DNA from 3 places in the Mesorhizobium sp. BR1-1-4 genome. Region 3 is predicted to be linked to each of the others. Evidence: riboswitches for the same ligand, from Rfam matches in the RefSeq annotation. Region 3 holds a riboswitch; each other region holds the start of a gene.
The links. A riboswitch is a leader RNA that binds a small molecule or an ion and turns the genes downstream of it on or off. The one in region 3 is predicted to bind cobalamin.
Positions count from the first base shown of each region.

Region 1: another riboswitch for cobalamin. It lies ahead of LB571_RS22650 (aromatic ring-hydroxylating oxygenase subunit alpha); the one in region 3 lies ahead of LB571_RS13290 (CbtB domain-containing protein).
Region 2: another riboswitch for cobalamin. It lies ahead of bluB (5,6-dimethylbenzimidazole synthase); the one in region 3 lies ahead of LB571_RS13290 (CbtB domain-containing protein).

Region 1 covers NZ_JAIUIB010000010.1:258,618-265,860, forward strand. The annotation lists gene LB571_RS22620 (nucleotidyltransferase family protein) at 1-632, opposite strand, end outside; gene LB571_RS22625 (glycosyltransferase family 2 protein) at 632-1,309, opposite strand; gene LB571_RS22630 (glycosyltransferase family 2 protein) at 1,311-2,063, opposite strand; gene LB571_RS22635 (serine kinase) at 2,060-3,109, opposite strand; gene LB571_RS22640 (PqqD family protein) at 3,142-3,771, opposite strand; gene LB571_RS22645 (hybrid-cluster NAD(P)-dependent oxidoreductase) at 3,713-4,813, opposite strand; gene LB571_RS22650 (aromatic ring-hydroxylating oxygenase subunit alpha) at 4,891-6,138, opposite strand; cobalamin riboswitch at 6,251-6,453, opposite strand; gene LB571_RS22655 (DUF680 domain-containing protein) at 6,945-7,145, shown strand; partial or broken gene LB571_RS22660 (DUF680 domain-containing protein) at 7,214-7,243, shown strand, end outside.
Region 2 covers NZ_JAIUIB010000006.1:405,160-412,402, forward strand. The annotation lists gene LB571_RS16055 (MFS transporter) at 1-683, opposite strand, end outside; gene LB571_RS16060 (TetR/AcrR family transcriptional regulator) at 804-1,412, shown strand; gene LB571_RS16065 (hypothetical protein) at 1,503-2,486, shown strand; partial or broken gene bluB (5,6-dimethylbenzimidazole synthase) at 2,603-3,277, opposite strand; cobalamin riboswitch at 3,280-3,462, opposite strand; gene LB571_RS16075 (histone deacetylase family protein) at 3,641-4,567, shown strand; gene LB571_RS16080 (exodeoxyribonuclease VII small subunit) at 4,571-4,822, shown strand; gene LB571_RS16085 (DUF2277 domain-containing protein) at 4,915-5,181, shown strand; gene LB571_RS16090 (pirin family protein) at 5,221-6,141, shown strand; gene dxs (1-deoxy-D-xylulose-5-phosphate synthase) at 6,215-7,243, shown strand, end outside.
Region 3 covers NZ_JAIUIB010000005.1:315,315-322,557, reverse strand. The annotation lists gene LB571_RS13330 (RidA family protein) at 1-16, shown strand, start outside; gene LB571_RS13325 (creatininase family protein) at 73-876, shown strand; gene LB571_RS13320 (tyrosine phosphatase family protein) at 877-1,386, opposite strand; gene cobD (threonine-phosphate decarboxylase CobD) at 1,383-2,429, opposite strand; gene cbiB (adenosylcobinamide-phosphate synthase CbiB) at 2,428-3,402, shown strand; gene cobO (cob(I)yrinic acid a,c-diamide adenosyltransferase) at 3,399-4,013, opposite strand; gene cobU (bifunctional adenosylcobinamide kinase/adenosylcobinamide-phosphate guanylyltransferase) at 4,015-4,530, opposite strand; gene LB571_RS13295 (CbtA family protein) at 4,523-5,326, opposite strand; gene LB571_RS13290 (CbtB domain-containing protein) at 5,342-5,521, opposite strand; cobalamin riboswitch at 5,557-5,756, opposite strand; gene LB571_RS13285 (aromatic ring-hydroxylating oxygenase subunit alpha) at 5,900-7,075, shown strand; gene LB571_RS13280 (MFS transporter) at 7,079-7,243, opposite strand, start outside.

The DNA.
Region 1 (7,243 bases), on a different contig from region 3:
CAGATCGCCTGGTCATCCTCGTCGCTTTGCTGCGAGCCGTCATAGGCAAGCTGGTGCAGATCGATATCGCCATAACTGCCCTTGAAAAAATTCATCGAGCGCAGCGACGCCAGCCTTGTCCTCAGATATTGGGGACTCACCCCGGTGGCGATCTGCCAGTCGCCGTCGCGCAGCACGCCGAATGCCGCCGGCATGTCCTGCGGCCGCACCAATATGTCGATGTCGTGCGCCACCCGGCCACGCTGCGCCGAGGCGTTCAAGGCAATGCGGCTGGCACCCTTGATCAGCATCACCAGGCAGCCGGAATCCGTCATCGCCTGCAGCGCCGGTTCGGCCTCGCGCATCGCCATGCGCGACTTGGTCCACAGCATCTTTTGCAGGCCGACAAGGCGCGGATAGGCGGATTGGCCGGCCAATTTCCGGCCGAACCGATCGCAGATCGCGGCCAGCAGCCGGTGTTCCCTGAAGGAGACAAGGTCGATGTCGTTCGCGCTTAGCCACTGCATGGCGCAACCGGCGGCCGCGTCCTCATCGGCAAGAAGGGCAGCCTTGAGCAGTTGGTCGAGCCCGCCCGTCGGCCAGGACCAGCCATAGTCCGGGAAACGTCGGCTGATGCGGCGAATGCCCGCCATCAGCCCGCGCCGGCCTTGTTCCGGGCCCGTCGCAGCATGGCGAGCCGCGCCACTTCGAGATAGCCGCGGTCGCGCGCCGCATCCCGGCCGTAGGACAGGCTGCCGGGCCTGATGCGGCGCAGCGCCAGCACCTCTTCCACCATGTCGAGGGCAAGGCCCGCCTCGCGTACCCGCGCGATCCAGTCGATCATTTCGCCGCGGCCGCCCGGCGGATCGACGATTGGTCCGACGGTCTCGGCGACCTCGCGCCGGATCAGCATCGTGGTCCGCGACCAACCGGGTACGATCGCGTCCTCGGGTGCATCGGGCCGGTCATTGCGGAAGTTTCGCAAATGGCAAAAAACGCCCGACGTTGCGGGATGCCTTTCGAGATGTGCGAGCTGTGTTTCGACCTTGCTCGGCAGCCACAGATCGTCGGCATCGAGTGTTGCAATGAGCGGCGTCGACAAGGCGGCGATGCCCCTTGTCGTGGCGCTTCCAGGTCCGGCATTTGCCTGGCGCAGCAATTGCAGCGGCAGGTCCGTTCCGCCGATCGCCGCCGCGAGATCGTCGCTGGATCCATCGTCGACGATCGCCACCAGCTCAGGCCGCACTGTCTGCGCCGCGACCGATCGCAGCGTCTCGGCGATGGTGCCGCTGGCGTTGAAGGCAGGTATAACGACGCCATAGCTCCGCATGCTACATAAAGCGCCAGTTGGCGAGTTCTTTGACATCGAAGATGCCTTCGATCCCGCGCAGTGAAGGGTCGGCCTTGCGCCGTTTCATCGATTTGTGGATGGCCCGCAAGAATTCCCGAAGGGACGTGTCGACCTGCTTCGTCATGTTGCCGGGATGACGTCGGTAGTAAAGCGACACGGTATCCGGCAGGACGAATCTGGGGCCGCTTTCAAAGGTGCGCAGCAGGTAGTCGGTGTCTTCGGCCTGGCCGAAGGCCTCGTCGAAGCCGCCGATCCGTTCGATGAGCTTACGCGAGAAAATGCCCGACGACAGATGAATTCCCCGCACGGTCATGAAATGGCTGCCGGGGCAGGGTTCCAGCAGATCGTCGTCGATGTGTTCGACCATCATCATCAGGGAATAGGTAAGCTCCAGAGCGGGGTCGGCGTCAAAGCATGCGATATCGGCCTTGAATCGTCCCGCAGGCGAGACATCGTCCGAATCGAGGAACGACACGAGCTCCGTTTCCGGCGTGAGCAGTCTGAGACCAGCGTTGCGAGCCCGGGTCACGCCCATGTTCTCTTGCCGGAAAAGACGAATGCAGGGGTTCTCGGCCATCATCGAACGCACGGCCTCCGGCGACCCGTCGGTCGAGCCGTCGTCGATCACGATGATGTCGAGATCGGCGGCATCTTGCTGCCGCACGAGCGAGCGCAGCGCCGAGACGACATAGCGCTCGCGATTGTACACAGGCATGATCACGCTGAGCTTCACCGGGCGTCTCGTGTCAGGAAATCCTCGATCGTGCGGGCGATCTCTGCCGGGTCGATGCCGAGGGACAAACGGAAGCACGGCAGGTGGCGCGTCAATTCGCTGAAGAAGCGAAAGCCGCTTTCGCGCTCGCCCGGCATCTGGGCGATGCCGGACGGCGCCAAGGCAATCATGGCATCCCTGCGCGACACCGGCATAATCGAACTTGCTCCGCCTCCGCTGATATGTGGCACCACCAGCGCGACGATGTCCAGCATGGCGGGCACCGGCCGAGGCGCGATGTCGTGAATATGGAACGTGCGCTTGCCTTGCCAGTTCAGCGGGCCTTGCATGGTTAGCCGCTGCCGCAGGCCCAGCCGGGCGAAACCTTTCGTGTCCTGCTTCAACGTCGAAAAAAGCGGGCGCGCGGTCACGCCGTCGGTGAGATCGATCAGCACATAGTCGTCGCCGACACTGTCGAGCCCGTTAAGCAGGCCGGCGGCGACGGTCCCCGATTTCCCGGCCCCGCCCGAGCCGGCAAGCAGAATACCGTTGCCGTCGATGCCAAGCGTGCCGGCATGCGTCAGCCGCATGCCGCGCGCGGCATATTCCCAGTGCAGGAAGCCACGCAGCGGTGCTCCCGGCTCCCAGGGCGGAAAGGCATCGGCCGAGGCCATCAGCTGCACGCCGACGCGGCGGTGCGGATCGTAGACCTGCCAGAAATCCAGGTCGTGGAAATGGTGCCCGCGCAAACCGGCTTCGGCGAGCTGTTTGGCAAAACCGTGCTCGGTGAAATGGGCATCGCCCCAGTGCGCCGGCTCCGGGATGCCGTCAATGCCGGGATGCGCGATGAAGATGCGACCCGTGGACGGTGCCGGCTGGTCATGCCCGGGCTCGACAAAAGCATGGCCCAATGCATCGGCAAGCACGCCGTGACCGAGATGCACGGTCAGTTCAAGCCAGGGCAGGCGAACCTTTCGCATGGTCGGATAGCACGCGGCCGCGCCTTCAGCGGCGGCGATGAGATACCTGGCGTAATCCGGCAAGGTTTCGAGCGTGACGCGCGGCATCAATCGCCTTCCATCACGCTGCGGCCGCCCCCTCAGGAAGCCTGCTTGACCGCCGGCCAGCCGAGAGGTTCCTCGACCTCGTGGATGGGATCAACGACGATCAGGTCGGCGAGGTCGTCGTGAATGCTCACATTGAGCGGCTCGTTCGTGGCGGCAAGCTCGGCAGGCAAATCGCCCGGCAAAGGCTGCGCCGCCGCGTCCAAGCGCACCAGCAAACCCAATTCGAGTAATTGCGATATGAAGCGTTCGAGTTCGGCCTGGCCTATTGTCGAGCCGCCGGCGCTCAGCCCGACCAGAGCCTGGGCGTCCGCGCCGGATGAAAGCGCCTGCCATACCTTGCTGCCGGAATCGGAAAAGCCGAAATATTTGCCATTGGCAAGATTGAGCACCACGGCCTCGCCATCGAAAGATTCGAAAACGATATCCCGGCTCGCTACCGCATAGGCGTGGGAGTCATGCGTCATTGTTGCCCCGTCCTGCATTTCCTGCCCGCCAGCAGGACCGCTTCCACCAACAACGCCTAAACTTTCAGGTCTTCCTTGGCAAGGTAACCTTTGCCAGCAACGGGGGACCATTTCCGGGTTCAGTCGAAAGCCGGGCGGATCAAGCCTCGATTTCAAGCGGCGACAATGGCTTGGAACAACAGGCCAGGATGAAGCCATCATCGATCTCATGATCGAGGATGCCGCCATTGTGGCTCATCTCGACGCTGCCGGAGACTTTCTTCACTTTGCAAGTTCCGCAAAGGCCGAATTCGCAGGCGGCCGGTATTCGCACGCCCGAGGCGCGCGCCGTCTGCAGCACGGTCTGGCCGCCGACACAGTCGGCGTCGACATCCGAAAGCGCGAAGCGGATCGGCGTCGCGGCTTCGACGCAAATCGCCGCGCCGTCTTCAGCCGGCGAGGCAAACGGCGCCGGGATTTCCTCCGCCGCCGGCGCGGCAAAGCTCTCCTGATGGTATTTTGCCATGTCGAACCCGGCGGCCTCCAGCATGCCGCGCACGGCGCGCATGAAAGGGTCGGGGCCGCAGCAGAAGATTTCGCGTTCGCGGAAATCGGGCGCCAGGAGCGGCAGCCGGATGGCGTCGATGCGGCCCATATGGCCGTACCAGCCCTCGCGGCTCGACCGCTCCTCGATCATGAAGCCGAGCGACAGCCCCGGCATATGGCCGCCGAGCAGTTCGAGTTCCTTGCGAAAGATGATCTCTTCCGGGCGCCGCGCGCAATTGACGAAGCCGACATCGGTCCATGGCGCGCAGTCGTTCAGCCAGCGCAGCATCGACATCATCGGCGTCACGCCCGACCCGGCCGAGATGAACAGGTATTTCGCCGCCGGGTGGCTGTGCAGCGAAAAGTCGCCGCCCGGTCCATAGGCCTTGACGTGCGAGCCGGGCGTCAGGTGATCGAACATCCAGCGTGTGCCGACGCTGCCCGCCTGCGCCTTCACTGTCACCGCGATCGAGAATGGCCGTGACGGCGATGATGACAGCGTGTAGGTGCGCATCAGCGGGCCGTCCGGTGTCGGCAATTCCAGCGTCACGAACTGGCCCGGCTTGTAGCGGAACCAGGTCTGGTTGTCGGAGCGGAAGGTGAAGGTCTTGACGTCGGGCGCCTCGTCGCTGACGCCGGTTACTTCCAGCACCTGCAGCCTGTCGTTCCACGGCGCCATCTGGTCGAGGTGGCGATAGAGGCCAAGATCAGTCATGGCGTTCATCCCTGCATACTTTTCATTTTGGGCATGTCGTGATCCCAAAGCCGCTGCACAGTTTTGGCCGACATGCGCTAGGCGACACTGCGCAGAGCAGGCCGGCCGTCTTCGGAAAGCCGTGGGCCCATAAAGCGCGCGTACCAGTCGACGAACTGGATGACGCCGCCCTCGTGCAGCTCCGAATAGGGACCGGGCTCGTAGGCCGGCGACAGGATGCCGAAGGCGTTTTCCTCGACGATGCGGCGGTCCTGGTCGTTGGTCTCGGTCCAGACATGGGTGAGTTCGGCGAGATCGTAGTCGACGCCTTCCACGGCATCCTTGTGGACCAGCCATTTGGTCGTAACCGCTGTTTCCGTGGCGCTGACCGGCAGCACGCGGAACGTCACCGCATGATCCACGAGGATATGGTTCCAGGTTGTCGGGTAGTGATAGTGCATCAGCGTGCCGATCCGGTCGGCCGAGACGCTGTCGGACAGGTTCTTCTTCACCGCCCGCTTGCCGGTCATCGTGTAGCTCTGGGCATCGCGCAGCAGCGGCGCGCGGGTGGCGCGGTATTGTCCGGCCGGGTCGATGCGAAACTTGCTGGGCAGGCCAACAGCTTCGCACTTCGCCCAGTGGGCCAGCATCTCCGGATCGCTGTCGGCGCCTTGCACGCCGGTCACGGTCGGCGCTTCCGGGAAGGTCTTGCACAGCTCAGGATGGTTGCCCGCGCAATGGTAGCATTCGCGGTTGTTTTCCCAGACCAGCTTCCAGTTGCCCTTCTCGATGATCGTGCTCTCGAAGGCGATCTTGGCCTCGCTCAGCCGGTGCGGCTGGAGATAGGGCTCGATCATCGCCCGCATCGGCGCGAAGTCGGCGGGCTCCTTGGCCAGGCAGATGAAGACATAGCCGGCGACGCTTTCGCAGGCGACCGGCTTGAGCCCGAACTGGCTCTTGTCGAACCCATCGGCCATCTGGCGGGCGAACAGCAGCCGGCCGTCGAGTTCGTAGGTCCACTGGTGATAGGGACACACCAGTTTGGCGGCCATGCCCTTGTCGGTGTTGCAGACGCGGCTGCCGCGATGGCGGCAGGAATTGTGGAAAGCGTTGATCTTGCCCTGCTGATCGCGCACCAGCACGACCGGATAGTCGCCGATCTGCACGGTGATGAAGCTGCCCGGCTTGGGCAACTCGCAATCATGGCCGATGAACAGCCAGTCGCGATACCAGATCAGTTCCATGTCAAGCTTGAAGTAGTCCGGGTCGGTATAGAAGGGCTGTTCCAGCGAAAGGCCCTGTCTGCGGCCGTTCAAAAGCCTCAGCATGTCGTTGCGCGCGTCCATGTCCTGTCCTCATTTTCAAGGACTGAACTGGTGGTGATGGAGGAAGGACTGGGCGCAAGCCGGCGAAAGCCGGACAACACCATCCGCCCCTTGACCGCCCACCGCGATCAGTCGAGTTCTAGCGATCTCGGGCTGGTTTCCGGGCTCTGGAGTTGTCCTGGCGGACCATCGCGACACCTTCCCAAGCTTTCGCCCAGTGGTCTCCCGTTGCGACTTGAACTCCACCACCGTTGCGGGGGCAGCGCCGGAATCTGACCGGCTTCCCAATTCTCCGCTCCGTCGTCACGCAGCGGCACCTGAGATCGCTCGATCTAATCACGACAGGGTTTGCGACATCGGCACGAAAGCGACATCGCATCCATGCGGCGCGACACGTACGCGGGATCGTCCCGGCGCGGTTGCAGCGGGGGAATCGCCTCTTCTCGCCAGGTGCGCGGGCACCGTTTTCGACCCTCAGCGGGCCGGAAAAGGGTTAATGGTTTCGAAAAGTGACTATTAGCAGAGTCTAAAATCGAACCGAACGGTTCGTTTCTGTTGACGGTGCGTGCAGGACGGTGTGAACGCCCAGCCTTCCGACACAGTTGGTGATCGGGGCGTGATCTTATGCAACTATTTGATATCAAACGGAAAAATAAGACATGTAGAAGGCGTTGGTACAATTTCAAGTGGTGGAGTCATGGTCCACGCTGAACAACTTCGTGATTGGAAACGGCAAGGGGGCTCTCCCACATCGGGGCTGTCCGAACGACGCGATTTAATCCCAAGACACGCCGCTAGACGGACGGGAAAAATACTGGAGTACAAAAATGAAAAAGATCATTCTCACTGCCGCCGCCCTTCTGGCTATTTCCGGCAGCGCCTTCGCTAGCAGCGACCATTATGGTTCGAACGCCGCGACCCCCACGGCCACTGTCGACAGCTCCTACACCGCTTCGACCAAGAAGTCGGAGCCGGCTGCCCAGACGCCTGTGACGGGCGCCGACCACAACCTCTTCGGCAACAATTAATAGCCATCCCCGGCACGCGGCGGGTGACCCTGCCGCGCTGGTGGACCTACAAATTCAGGAGTATTAAAATGAACAAGATCCTCATTGCTGCCGCCGCC
Region 2 (7,243 bases), on a different contig from region 3:
AAGGTCGCGCCGATGAAGATCATGGCGAAGGTGATGATCTGAACCGGCCCCAGGCGGATTGCCGAGCCGCTGGAGCCATGGTCCACCGGCCGCACTTGCGGCTCGGTCGAACGCTGCAGAATGAAGGCTGTCGAGCCCAAGGCGAGGAACAGCGTGCTGACGGCAACGCCCGCTTCCGGGAACAGCGCGGCGCTGAGGCCCACAGATAGCGATGCGCCGGCGATATAGACCAGTTCGTCCGCCGCCGACTCGAAGGCGAAGGCGGTGTTCATCTCGGACCGGCCCCGGAAAATCTCGGTCCAGCGCGCCCGCACCATGGCCGGCATGCTTGGCATCGCCGCGGCCAGCAGCGCCGACGCGAACAGCGTCCATACCGGCCAGTCTTGATTGGCAGATGCGATCAGGGCCGCGAATGCGAGCACGGAGATGATGGTGGTGGGTACGACAACCCGCGTCTGGCCGAGGCGGTCGACCAACCTCGATATCTGCGGCGCCAGGAAGGCATTGGCCAAGGCGAATGTCGCCGAAACCGCACCCGCCACCCAGTATTCGCCACGCGTCTGCGACAGCATCGCCACGATGCCGATCGGGGCCATGGCGATCGGCAGGCGCGCCATGAAGCCGGCGGCGGCAAAGCCCCTGGCTCCGGGAGCGCGAAAGATTTCCGAATAGGGGTTTTGCATGATCCTGTTCCTCGACAAGGGGCGATTCAACAATTACATACGAGACGTATAAGTGTTAAATAGAGCATACGTCGCGTATGTCAATTGGCATACGGAGCGTATGTAAGTAAGGCCAGAAGCATGCATCGACCGCGTAAGGAGATGATCGCCGAGACACGCGCCAAGCTGATCGCCGCGGCGCGCCAGGCTTTCGGCACCATCGGCTATGCCGAAGCGTCGATGGATGATTTCACCGCGTCGGCCGGGCTGACGCGCGGCGCCCTTTATCATCACTTCGGCGACAAGAAGGGACTGCTTGAGGCGGTTATCGCCGAAATCGACGCGGAAATGGCGGCCCGGGTGAATGAGGTCGCGTCGCGGGCGCCGACCCGCTGGCAGCATTTCGTCGACGAATGCACCACCTATATCGAAATGGCGCTGGAGCCGGAAATCCAGCGCATCATGTTCCGGGATGGTCCGGCTGTGCTGGGCGATCCGGCACTGTGGTCGAATGCCAATGCCTGCGTCGGTTCAATGACCGATCATCTGACAGCGCTGCAGCGGGAAGGGGTGGTCGTCCCCGACGTCGACCCGGAGTCGGCAGCGCGGCTGATCAATGGGGCGAGCAGCCAGGCCGCGCAGCGCATCGCCAATTCGCAAGATCCCGAAGCGACATCGAAGATGGTGGTGGCCGCGTTCAAGCAATTGCTCGAAGGCCTGCTGAAAAAGCCGGAAGCGCTTTCAAGATGAACCACCATGGCAGTCCCGCCACTGCCTGCAATTGACAATAGCCGGTTTGAGCGCATCCTCCGCAGCCATCTCTGAGGGGAGATTCGGGGCATGTGGGATTTCGATATCGGCAGGTCGGTGTCCATCATGATGCGGACCTGGCCTTTCATTGTCTTTCGCATGATCGTCTATTTCGGCATCACGCTGGCCTACATCGTGGCCACCGGCACCGGCGCCTCCGTCGGCTATGGCGTCGGCCATATTTCTACCGATCCCGACGGACCATTGTCTTTTGCGATGTGGGGCGGCGTGGTCGGTTTCGGCATCGTCTCGATCGCCGTCTACTGGATCCGCGAATACATTCTCTACGTCGTCAAGGCGGGCCATATCGCCGTCATGGTGCATCTGATCGACGGCAATGATATTCCCGACGGCCAGAACCAGATCGCCTACGCGAAAGAAGTCGTGACCGAGCGTTTTGCCGAGGCCAACATCCTTTTCGTCGTCGACCAATTGGTCAAGGGCGCCATACGCGCCATCACCGGCCTGCTCGGCGGCATCGCGGCCTTCCTGCCCATTCCTGGCCTGAGCGGCCTGGTTTCGTTCCTCAACACGGTGATTCGCCTGTCGCTGACCTATGTCGACGAGATCATTCTCGGCTACAACATCCGCATCAGTTCGTCCTCGCCGTTCGAAACCGCGCGCCAAGGCGTTGTGCTCTACGCCCAGAACGGCAAGACCATGGTCAAGAATGCCGTCTGGCTAGGGGTCATCATGTGGGGCGTGTCGTTCGTGATTTTCCTGCTGATGCTGGCTCCGGCAGCCGCTATTCTTTACGTCATGCCCGGGCAGCTCGCCGGCTGGGCTTTCGTGCTGGCAATCGTCTTTGCCTGGGCTTTCAAGGCGGCCTTCATTGAGCCGTTCGCCATTGCCTGCCTGATGCAGGTCTATTTCAAGACCATCGAAGGTCAGGTGCCCGATGCCGCCTGGGACGCCAGGCTGGCCGAAGCCTCGTCGAAGTTCAGGGAACTCAAGGACAAGGCACTGGCTTCTTTCGGTGGCTCACGGTGGGGCACTGCCGGCGCGACGAGCTGATCAACCGGCCTCGCCGGCGCACCGGCGACGGTGCCGAGGCGCGCCACTGCTGATTTGAGCGGCGCTTCGCCTTGCGCGCGAAAAGTCTCGCTCATGATAAGCTCGGGCAACGGCAGCCGCCGGCCCCAGCCGTGTGTTTCGAGATCCGGCTTCGGTGCGAACTCGGAAACACGGCCGACGCAGAGATAGGCGATCGGTGTCACCTGGTCGGGAATGGCCAGCAAGCTTTTCAGCGCTTGCGCCTCGATGATGCTGACCCAGCCGACGCCAACGCCTTCGGCGCGTGCCGCCAGCCAGAAATTCTGCACCGCGCAGACCGTGCTGTAGAGATCCATCTCCGGATTGTGCCAGCGCCCCAGCGGCGAGCCTTTCGAGCGTTCGCGGTCGCAGGTGATGCAGATGTTGAGAGCGCTTTCGCAAATGCCTTCGAGCTTGAGCTTGCGGTAGAGCGCCTGCCGTTCTGCCTCGATTTCAGGCAGTTCCCCTTCTCGCGCGGCCAGGAACAGGTCGCGCACTTCCGCCCGCCGCGCGGCATCGCGAATGATAATGAAATTCCAGGGTTGCATGAAGCCGACCGACGGCGCGTGATGGGCGGCAAGCAGCAGCCGCGCCAGCACCTCGTCGTCGATCGCCTCCGATGTAAAATGGCTGCGGACGTCGCGCCGCGTGAAGATGGCGCGGTAAACAGCGTCGCGCGCAATCTGGTCAAATCCATCGCCCATTGGAGCGGTCATAGCTTCCGGCATCGCTTGTCCCCTTGCGATTGCAATCGATGTCATCCGCCTGACCATGCGGATGACGATGCCTGCCAGGCCGGTCTTCTGGCTCGGGATCAACCCGCGTCCGGTGCCTTCCCGTCATCGACAGTGGCATTTACCGGCGCGGTCCCCCTCACAGCGTTGGGCACGCCACGGAGTTCAACCGTGTTCCCGATTCTCCCGCCAGAGCATTTGCAGCCAAGTGGAATCACTTGGCGTCGCAAAATGCGGCTAAAACAAACAGCCCGGCGGGCACCAGGCAGTGGTTGCGACCTTACGCCGAAGGGCCGGCGCCGCCAATGCCCGCAGCGACATCAATGGACGCAGGTTCGATTTTCCCCAGCGATCAAGCCGCGACGCATGGCCATCACGGCGCAGGGGCACTAGATAGGGGGCATGGCCACCCGTCTCTACACGCACCCGATCTTTCTCGAACACATCACGCCGCCCGGTCACCCCGAGCGGCCCGACCGCCTGCGCGCCATCGAGCGCGTGCTCGACGACGAAGCTTTTGCCACGCTTGACCGCGTCGAGGCACCGCAAGGCGACGAGGCGACCATCCTCTACGCGCATCCCGCCGATTTCGTCGCGCGTGTCCGCGCCGCCGTCCCCGACGAAGGCATTGCCCGCATCGACGCAGACACCACTGCCAGCCCGAAAAGCTGGCAGGCGGTGATTACGGCGATCGGTGCCGCCAATGCCGCCGTCGACGACGTCTTTGCGGGCCGCGCCGACAACGTCTTCGTCGCCGCCCGCCCGCCCGGCCACCATGCCGAAAAGACCACGGCCATGGGCTTCTGCTTCTTCAACACGGCGGCAATCGCAGCGCGCCATGCGCAGAGGAAGCATGGCGCCGAGCGTGTCGCGGTCGTCGACTGGGACGTGCATCACGGCAACGGCACGCAGGATATTTTCTGGGACGATCCCTCGGTGCTCTATTGCTCGACGCACCAGATGCCGCTTTATCCCGGCACGGGCGCGAAGAGTGAGACCGGCGCCGGCAACATCATCAATGCGCCGCTGGCGCCTCGGACGGGCAGCGAGGTGTTTCGCGATGCGTTCCTGTCGCGCGTGCTGCCGGCACTCGACAATTTCGCGCCGGATCTGATTATCGTTTCGGCCGGCTTCGACGCGCACCATCGCGACCCGCTGGCGGAAATCAATCTGACCGAGGACGATTTCGACTGGGCGACCGGCCAGCTGATGCAGCGCGCCGCAATCCACGGCGGCAACCGGCTCGTCAGCCTGCTCGAGGGCGGCTACGATCTGCAGGGATTGGCATTTTCGGTCGCCGCCCATGTCGGGCGACTGATGAAAGGATGAATGATGACCGGTGAGATCAACGAAGACGTCAAGGCGATGAGCTTTGAACAGGCACTCGACGCACTGGAGAAGATCGTCGATGATCTGGAGCGTGGCGACGTACCGCTCGACCAGTCGATCCGGATTTACGAGCGCGGCGAGGCGCTGAAGGTTCATTGCGACCGGCTGCTGAAGGCCGCCGAGGACAAGGTCGAGAAGATCAGGCTGTCGCGCGACGGCAAGCCGGTTGGAACCGAGCCGCTCGACGCGGACTGAGGTCCGGAGCAGCCTTACCGGTTTTTGGACACGATCATCATTGAGGATACAGTTCGTCCCGATTGAAACGGACAAGAGGAGATACGGAAGCGATGTGCAGAAACATCAAGACCCTGTTCAATTTTGATCCGCCGGCAACCAACGACGAAGTCCGCGACGCGGCACTGCAGTTTGTCCGCAAGCTGAGCGGCACGACGCGGCCTTCTGCCAAGAACCAGCATGCGTTCGATCATGCCGTCGAAGCCATCGCGGCATCCGCACGCGAATTGCTCGATTCCCTCGAAACCCACCAGCATCCGCGCAATCGCGAAGAGGTGGCAGCCAAATTAAAAGCAAAAGCGGCGATCCGGTTCGCCTGATATGCCCAAGCGCCCACTGACCGCTGACGAGGAGAGTTCATGAGCTTCTTCCCCGGCAAGGACCCTGAGGCCGGCGATGCCTTCGCCAGCGACCAGATCGAGCTGATGGTTATCCCTAACGCCAAGGACATTGGCGGTTTCGAGGTGCGTCGCGCCTTGCCGACCGCCAAGCGGCGCCTGGTCGGGCCGTTCATCTTCTTCGATCGAATGGGTCCCGCGATCATGCGCGCGGGCCAGGCGCTCGATGTCCGTCCCCACCCGCATATCGGGCTGTCGACCGTGACCTATCTGTTCGACGGCAAGATCAGGCACCGCGATTCGCTCGGCACCGAAATGGTCATTCAACCCGGCGACGTGAACCTGATGACGGCCGGTCGCGGCATCGTCCACTCCGAACGCACGCCGCAGGAATTGCGCGGCGCGCCGATGTCGATCTCCGGCCTGCAGACCTGGTTGGCTCTGCCGGACGGCAAGGAAGAGGTGGCACCGGTGTTCGAGAACACAGCGGCGCTGCGGCTTCCCGAAATCGACGCCGAAGGCGTCAGCGGCCGCGTCGTCATCGGCGATTTCCAGGGGTTGCGGTCTCCGGTGCGGGCCGATTCCGAAACACTCTATGCAGATTTGCGGCTGGCGCCTGGCGCCAGCGTCAAAATCCCGCGCGATGCCGAGGAGCGCGCCATCTACACGCTGGAGGGCGAGGTTTCGATTTCGGGTGATGCCTTTCCAGCGGAACGGCTGCTGGTGTTCCGGCCCGGCGACGAGATCATCATATCGTCATCGATGGGTGCGCATTTCATGCTGTTCGGCGGCGCGTCTCTCGGTTCGAAGCGCTACATCTGGTGGAATTTCGTTTCCTCGTCCAAGGAGCGCATCGAGCAGGCCAAGCAGGAATGGAAGACCGGCCGCTTCGATATCGTTCCTGGCGATGAGAAAGAATTCATCCCGCTGCCGGAAGGCTGAGAAGATCGTGAGGGGCTGACCGTCCGCGTCAGCGACACGCATTTACTTTCGCCGGCCGGCGGCCTATCCGCCGATGAACAGAAAGTCTGGGCCCAACGTGAACGCAACGCCGCATACGCCGCTTCTCGATAGGGTTCGCGTCCCGGCCGACCTGCGCACGCTGGCCGAGAGCGACTTGCCGCAACTGGCATCAGAGCTTCGCCTCGAACTGATCGACGCGGTGTCGCGCACCGGCGGCCATCTCGGAGCCGGGCTGGGCGTGGTCGAACTGACCGTGGCGCTGCACTATGTCTTCAACACACCCGATGACCGGCTGATCTGGGATGTCGGCCACCAGGCCTATCCACACAAGATACTGACCGGCCGTCGCGACCGCATCCGCACCTTGCGCCAGGAAGGCGGGTTGTCGGGCTTCACCCGCCGAGCCGAGAGCGAATACGACCCGTTCGGCGCCGCCCACTCCTCGACATCGATATCGGCCGGCCTCGGCATGGCCGCCGCCCGCGACCTCTCAGGCGGGCGCAACAATGTCATCTCCGTCATCGGCGACGGCGCCATGTCGGCCGGCATGGCTTATGAGGCGATGAACAATGCCGGCGCGCTCGATGCGCGCCTCATCGTCATCCTCAACGACAATGACATGTCGATCGCCCCGCCAACCGGCGCCATGAGCGCCTATCTGGCGCGTCTGGCTTCCGGCAAGGCCTATGTCGGCCTGCGCGACTTTGGCAAGAAGCTGACCTCCTATCTAGGCAAGCGGGCCGATCGAGCCATCACCCGCGCGGTCGAGCATGCGCGCGGTTACGTCACCGGCGGCACCTTGTTCGAGGAACTCGGCTTCTATCACATCGGCCCGATTGACGGTCACAATCTGGAGCATCTCATCCCGGTCCTGAAAAATGTCCGTGACAACGGCAAGGGTCCGGTGCTGATCCATGTCGTCACCCAGAAGGGCAAGGGCTACGCGCCGGCGGAAGCGGCCGCCGACAAGTATCATGGCGTCAACAAATTCGACGTCATCACCGGCGCACAGGCCAAGGCGCCGGCCAATGCACCGGCCTACACCAAGGTGTTTGCCGAAAGCCTGATCCAGGAGGGCCGC
Region 3 (7,243 bases):
CATCGCGGCCGGGTGATCGACAGGCCGGCCGCACCGCGCTAGGTCTGACCTGATCATTTGAAGAGGCGTGACATGACTGCTGGCAAGAAACGCGTATGGTGGGGCGACTACCGGACCACCGAATACGCCTCGATCGATCCCGAGGCGACAATCGCGGTGCTGCCGCTGGCAGCTATCGAGCAGCATGGACCGCATCTGCCTGTGTCGACCGACACTTCGATCATGAACGGCATGCTCGACACGGTGATTTCACGCTTGCCCGACGATCTCGACATCCGCATCCTGCCGGTCCAGGCGGTTGGCAAGTCGAACGAGCATCTGCACGCGCCGGGCACTCTCACCTTGCCGGCAACGACGCTGGTCGACGCCTGGACCGAGCTTGGCCTGTCGATCGCGCGCGCCGGCGTGCGCAAGCTTATCGTCGTCAATTCGCATGGCGGCAATGAGGAGATCATGGGCATCGTCACGCGCGAATTGCGCGTGCGCGAAAAGATGCTGGCGGTGAAGACCAGTTGGCAGCGCTTTGGCCGCCCGGCCGGCATGTACACCGAACTCGAGGATCGTCACGGCATTCATGGCGGCGATGTCGAGACGTCGCTGATGCTGCATTTCCGGCCAGATCTCGTCGACATGGGCAAGGCCGACAATTTCGTTTCCAACGTCGCCAAGGCCGAGAAGGAATTCTCGCTGTTGCGCCACACAGGCACCCACGCCTTCGCCTGGATTGCCGGGGATCTCAACCCGAACGGCGTGGTCGGCGACGCCAGCATCGCGACAGCCGAGAAAGGCCGGCTGACCGCGGAATATCAGGCTGACGGGTTCATCAACCTGGTGCGGGATGTGCGCAAGGCCAAGCTCGCGGAGTGGCTGAAATAGCTAACCGTTGATCTGGAGGGCGAACGGCGTGCCTTCAAAGGCGTCGGCGCCGCGCCCGATCGACTCGATCGCCTCGATCATGCGGCCGTTGCGCTCGAGCAGCGCGTCGGCCACCGCGATCAGCCGCGGATTGGGCGTCGCCGAAGGCGACAGCGCTCGCAGCGTCCGCGCCAGTTCCACCTCGTTGCGTTTCGGCGCCAAAGCCGCGGCGATGACATAGGCCGAGGCGGTCGAACGGCTGATGCCGGCATAGCAGTGCACCAGCATTGGTTTCGCCCGGTCCCAGCGGCGTGCGAAATCGAGCAGGTTACGGACATGCTCCTCGCCCGGCATGGTCATGCCGTCCTGCGCCACGGCGATGTCGTGCATGACGAGGTGCAGATGGTTTTCCCTTGGGATCGAGGCCGGTCGGACTACGTCCGTTCCGGCGGCGAGCAGCGACAGCATGCGGTCGGCGCCGGTCCTGGCCACCACTTCCTCGATTTTCGCCAGTGAGCAGACATGGATCATTGTTTGAAACCTTTCGACCGATCCTCGCGCCGCGACGCCCAATCGGCAAGGGCGGATTCGATCCTGCGCCACTCCTCCTCGCTCCCCGGCAGTCCGGCGCGCAAGGCATGCGGCCGTTCGGAGAAATGCCGCAGCAGGATACCGCTCTGGCCAAGCCCGGAAAACAGGCCGCCGGCATCGGGCAGGCTGAGATAGCGGAACAGCGTGGTGCCGCCCGCGACGGGAACGCCGAAACGGCTAAACAGCGCGTCGAGCCGCACCGTCGCTTCCGCCAGCGAGGCCCGCATCGCATCCTGCCAGTCGAGATCGGCGAGCGCGCGGATGCCGTATTCCAGGGCCGGTCCTGCGACAGCCCACGGCCCGAACTGCATGTCCAGCCGTTCAGCCGTCGGCGCGTCGGCAAGCGCGAACCCGAGCCGCAGGCCGGCCAAACCAAAGAACTTGCCGAACGAACGCAGCACGACGATGCCGCCCTGGCCGACATCGCCGGCGAGGCTGTGCTCGCGTGGACCCACATCCATGAACGCCTCGTCGACGACCAGCAGCCCGCCCTTGGCGCGAAGTCCAGCGGCCAGCACCAGCAACCGGTCGCGCTCGACGACGCGCCCATCGGGATTGTTCGGATTGACTATGATGGCGAGGTCGGCTTCCGCCAGCGCCGCGAAATCGCTGACCTCGACCACCTCGTGCCCGGCAATCGCCGCCGCCCGGGCGTGTTCGGCATAGGTCGGCCCCAGCACCATTGCCTTGCCGGGCCTCACCAGCGAGGCGACGCGCGGCAACAGGATCTGTGTGCCAGGGGCCGCCACCACGCTTGCTGGGGAAGGCGCGCCATAGGTGTTGGCCGCGATCTCTACCAGTTCGCGCCCACGCGCGGCCTCTGGCAATCGCCACAGCGAGGTGGCGGGCAGGTCGAAAAGCGGGTAGGAGTGCGGATTGATACCGGTCGAGAGGTCGACGAAAGGCAGCACGGCATTGGGGAAAAGCGCCCTTGCCCGGCCAAGACTTCCACCATGGTCCACCGCTCCTTCAAGAAGCTTCATGTCAGTCCTGATCGCTTTCCTGTCATTAATTGTCGAATTCGCCCTTGGTTATCCCGACTGGCTGTTTCGCGCCATCGGCCATCCGGTGACATGGTTCGGCAGGCTGATATCCTTTCTCGACTTGCGGCTCAACCGCGCCACTGATCCCGACGCGCTGCGTCGTCAACGTGGTGTCCAGGCGCTTCTGTTCATCGTGCTGGTGCCGGCGATAGCAGGCCTTTGCGTGCAGCTTGTTCTGCTCTGGTTTGTCCCCCTGGGGTGGATCATTGCCGTCTTTCTGGCGACATCGCTTCTGTCGCAGAAAAGCCTTTACGAACATGTCGAAGCCGTCGCCGACGCGCTCGACAGCGGAGGCCTCGACATGGGCCGAGCCGCCGTTTCGCGGATCGTCGGCCGTGATCCCGAGACGCTCGACCGTGCCGGCGTCTGCCGCGCGGCGATCGAGAGCCTGGCGGAAAATTTTTCCGACGGCATCGTCGCCCCCGCCTTCTGGACCGGGGTCGGAGGGCTCGCCGGCGGCGCGGCCTACAAGGCGGCCAACACCGCCGATTCGATGGTCGGCCACCGGACTCCGCGCCATGAGGCCTTCGGCTGGGCGGCGGCGCGCTTCGACGACTGGATCAACCTGCCTGCATCGCGGCTGACGGCGCTGCTGATCGTGCTCGCTTCCCTCCTGGTCGAGGGCGCCGACCCCCGCGGCGCCTGGAAGGCGGTACGGCGCGACGCGAAAAAACACCGCTCGCCCAATGCCGGCTGGCCGGAAGCGGCCATGGCCGGCGCGCTCGGGCTGGCGCTCGCCGGACCACGCAGCTATGGCGGTGTCATGGTCGACGACATCTTCATGGGCGAAGGCGGCCGCCGCGATGTCGACAGCGGCGATATCAGGCGGGCGCTCAAGCTTTACCGGGTCGCGGACTACCTGCTGATCGGCTTGTTCGGCCTGGTCGCGCTGATCGCCGTTCTGGTTTTCTAGAACTCGATGCCTTGCTGCGCTTTCACGCCCGCCGAGAAATGGTGCTTTGTCACCCCCATCTCGGTGACCAGGTCCGCCGCCTCGATCAGTGCCGGCTTGGCGTTGCGGCCGGTGACGACGACATGCAGGCCTTCGCGGCGAGCCTTGAGCGCCGCAACCACCTTGTCGAGAGCGAGATAGTCGTAGCGCAAGGCAATGTTGAGCTCGTCGAGCACGACAAGGCTGATCGAGGGGTCGGCGATCAATTCCAGCGCCTTGGCCCAGGCGGCCTCGGCGGCCGCGATGTCGCGCTTCAGGTCCTGCGTCTCCCAGGTGAAACCCTCGCCCATTGCGTGCCAGACGACACGGTCGCCAAAGACGGCAAAGGCGTCCTTCTCGCCGGTGTGCCACTTGCCCTTGATGAACTGGACGACGCCGACGCGCTTGCCGTAGCCGAGCACGCGCAGCGCGAGACCGAAGGCGGCCGTGGTCTTGCCCTTGCCGGGACCGGTGTTGACGATCAGCAACCCTTTCTCGATCGTCTTGCCCGCAACCTCGGCGTCCTGCACCGCCTTGCGCTTGGCCATCTTGGCGCGATGGCGTTCTTCATCCTTGTCGTCGATATCGGTCATTTCACTTCACCTTGAGCGGTAGCCCCGCCACCATGAGCAGCACCGTGTCGGCAATCGCGGCGACCCGCTGGTTGAGCCGGCCGGCATCGTCACGAAACCGACGCGCCAGCGCGTTGTCGGGCACGATGCCTTGCCCGACCTCGTTCGTCACCACGAACCACGGTCCGCGCGGCCGAGACAGCACGTCCGCCAGCCGCCGGCACGCGGCCTCGACGTCGTGATCGGCCAGCATGTGATTGGTCAGCCACAGCGTCAGGCAGTCGGCAAGCACCGGCTGCCCGTCTGGCAACGCCTCCAGCGCTTCGGCGAGGTCGAGTGGCGCATCGATGGTCGACCAGCCCTCACCGCGCCGCGAGCGGTGCAGCGCGATGCGCTCGCGCATCTCGTCGTCATAGGCTTGCGCCGTGGCGATATAGGCCCATGGCGAGGGCAATGCCGTCATCAGGGTTTCGGCGTGGGGGGGGGGGGGGGCGCGCGCACCACCGATGATGAAGGTCAGCCTGCCGCGATCAGGCAAAGCTGTCGCGCAGGCTGGTCGCCATGCCGGTGAAGCGCCTGCGCACCACGCCCACGATCGCGCCGAGCACCAGCCAGAACACCAGATTGGTCACCGTCACCGCCACCACGAACTGATGGTGCAGGCCTTCCGGGATCGGTGTTTCGAAACTGTCGGGCTGCGGCGCGCCGACGACATGCGGCGCGACGATCAGCAAGACGGCGAGGATGGTCAATGGCAGCGATCTGCGAAACACGATCAGGCCTAGGCCGATCGCGGTCGCGGCCGCCGTCGCCGTCCACCAGATCTGGCGCGGCAGAAGATCGGCCGCCGGCATTGCCGGTAGTTCCGGCTGCAGTCCGAGACCCGGTGCCAGTGTGAACACGGCAAAGCCGGCCAGGCCCCAGAACACACCCTGGCGCCAGTTGCCGACGCCGCCGAAGAACTCGGAAACCGCGACCAGGACCAGTGCGAAGCCGATGCCGGTGACGATATTGGCAACCACGCTAAAGGCGAAACGCTCGAAACCGTCGGCCGGCGCCCAGCCTTCGTCTTCCTCCGCCGGTGTCACGGCATCGGTGCCCGCGGGCGCGGCAGAGCTCATGGCATTCCCAGCGGGCGCCACCGTGCTCATGGCATCATTGGTCGCCGCTGGTGCGGCCGCGTGATCATGGTGGTGGCCGCCGCCGGCCTTTTCGTAGACTTCCGCCTTGAGGATCAGCGGCACGGTGGCATAGGCCTGCATGCAGGCGAGAACGACACCGGCCACGAGCCCCGCGATCGCCGCGACGAACACGACGTTGCGAAACAGATTCATGATGTCGGATCCTCGTTAGTGGCAGGGAAACGCCATCGAGTGGCGATAGTCGTGGGCAGCATTGTGGACCGCATCGATATGCGAGAAGCCGACAAAGCCGACGACGAAGATGCCGAGCAGCGCCGCGAGCGCGAGCTGCATGAAGCGCGACTGCGAGGAGACGGAGGCGCCGAGGGAGACGGAAGCGGTAGTCATGTCTTGTCCTTTCGCCCTCCACCCGAGGGCATCGAAGTCAGTTTCCTGTCGCCGGCAGGTCTCCTGGCTCGCGGATAAGCGCCCTTCCCCACCTTCCCGAAGAAAAATCTTCAGTGGCATATGGAGAGGACTACCGCACACAGTTGCGGGGGCAGCCACGGCATTGGGCAGGAATTCCTGCCCGCACCGCATTCCCTCTTGGCTCCAAAAAGGAACCGACGACATCGGGGACTATAGGGAAATTCGCCGCGCCCGGCAAACCAAATTCCGACAGCCGCCAGCGCAGGAGCGCCGTATCGGCGAAGCTGCCCTCATCCCGTCCCGATTGACAAACTTCATGGCCGGGTGTCGGCTGGCACCCCTCACGGGAAGCCAGCCATGCAGCCCAATGCCAGCGAGCGCGAGCCCTACAACGGCCTGACTCGAACGGAGCCGACGCTGCCCTCGTCGGCCTATTGGGACCAGGACAACTATCAGCGCGATCTCGACGCCATCTGGTACAGGAACTGGCTGCTCGTCTGCCGCGAGGCCGACCTTGCCCAGCCTTTGGCGTTCCGCACCTTCCGCGTCGGTACGCAGGAAATCCTCCTGCTGCGCGACGACACCGGCGAGTTGCATGCCTTCCACAACACCTGCCGGCATCGCGGCTCGCAGCTTTGCCAGGAAAGCCAGGGCCGGCTGAAGGCGCGGCTGATCACCTGCCCGTATCACGCCTGGTCCTATTCGCTGCGTGGCGATCTGGTGCGCGTGCCGTCGAAATCGCTGCCTGACGGCTTCGACAAGGCCGATCACCCGCTTTATCGCGTCGCGCTCTCGGTGTGGCGGGGCTTCGTCTTCGTCAATCTTGCGGAAGATGCCGCCAGCTCGGCGCAATCCTCCTTCGACCCGGCCTCCGGCGACTTCGACAACTGGCCGCTGGAAACGCTGGTATCAGGGCACGTGCTGCGCAAGGTGATGAACTGCAACTGGAAGATTTTTTGGGAAAATTTCAACGAGTGCCTGCACTGCCCGGGCGTCCACAAGGACCTGTCGCGGCTGGTGCCGATCTATGGCCGCGGCCTGATGAGCCGGCATGACGATCCCGAATGGCTCCGTCACGCCGACAATGACGCGCCGGAATTTTCCGGCGGCCTGCGCACCGGGGCTGAGACATGGTCGCGTGATGGGCAGGCGCACGGGCCGGTCTTCCCGGGCTTGACGCCGGCGGAACGAACCGCCGGTCAGACTTACGCCACCAACCTGCCGTCGATGTTCATTGTCGGCCATGTCGACTATGTCAGGACCGTGCGGCTTACGCCGCTCGGTCCCGAACAGACCGAATTGACCGCGGAATGGCTGTTCGCGCCCGAGGCGCTCGCCGAGACCGACATCGACAACATCGTTGCCTTCGGCACACAGGTGCTGGAGGAGGACGCGGCAATCTGCGAGGTCAACCAGAAGGGCCTCCGCTCGATGCGTCATACAGCTGGCGTGCTGATGCCCGAGGAGTACGACCTGCACCGTTTTCACAACTGGGTGCGCGAACGGCACGCTGCGCGCTCACCCGAGGCCTGAAGATTACAGCGACTTCGGCAGATATCGCCAGGTCATGAAGCCGCAAAAGGCTGCCAGTAGCCCAAGCGTGACGAACACCGAGCCCAGGCCGAAGAAGGCCAGCACCACCGAATAGACCAGCGGCGGCGTCAGTTCGGAAAAATCGAGATAGGTGCGGTAGACCGCCGC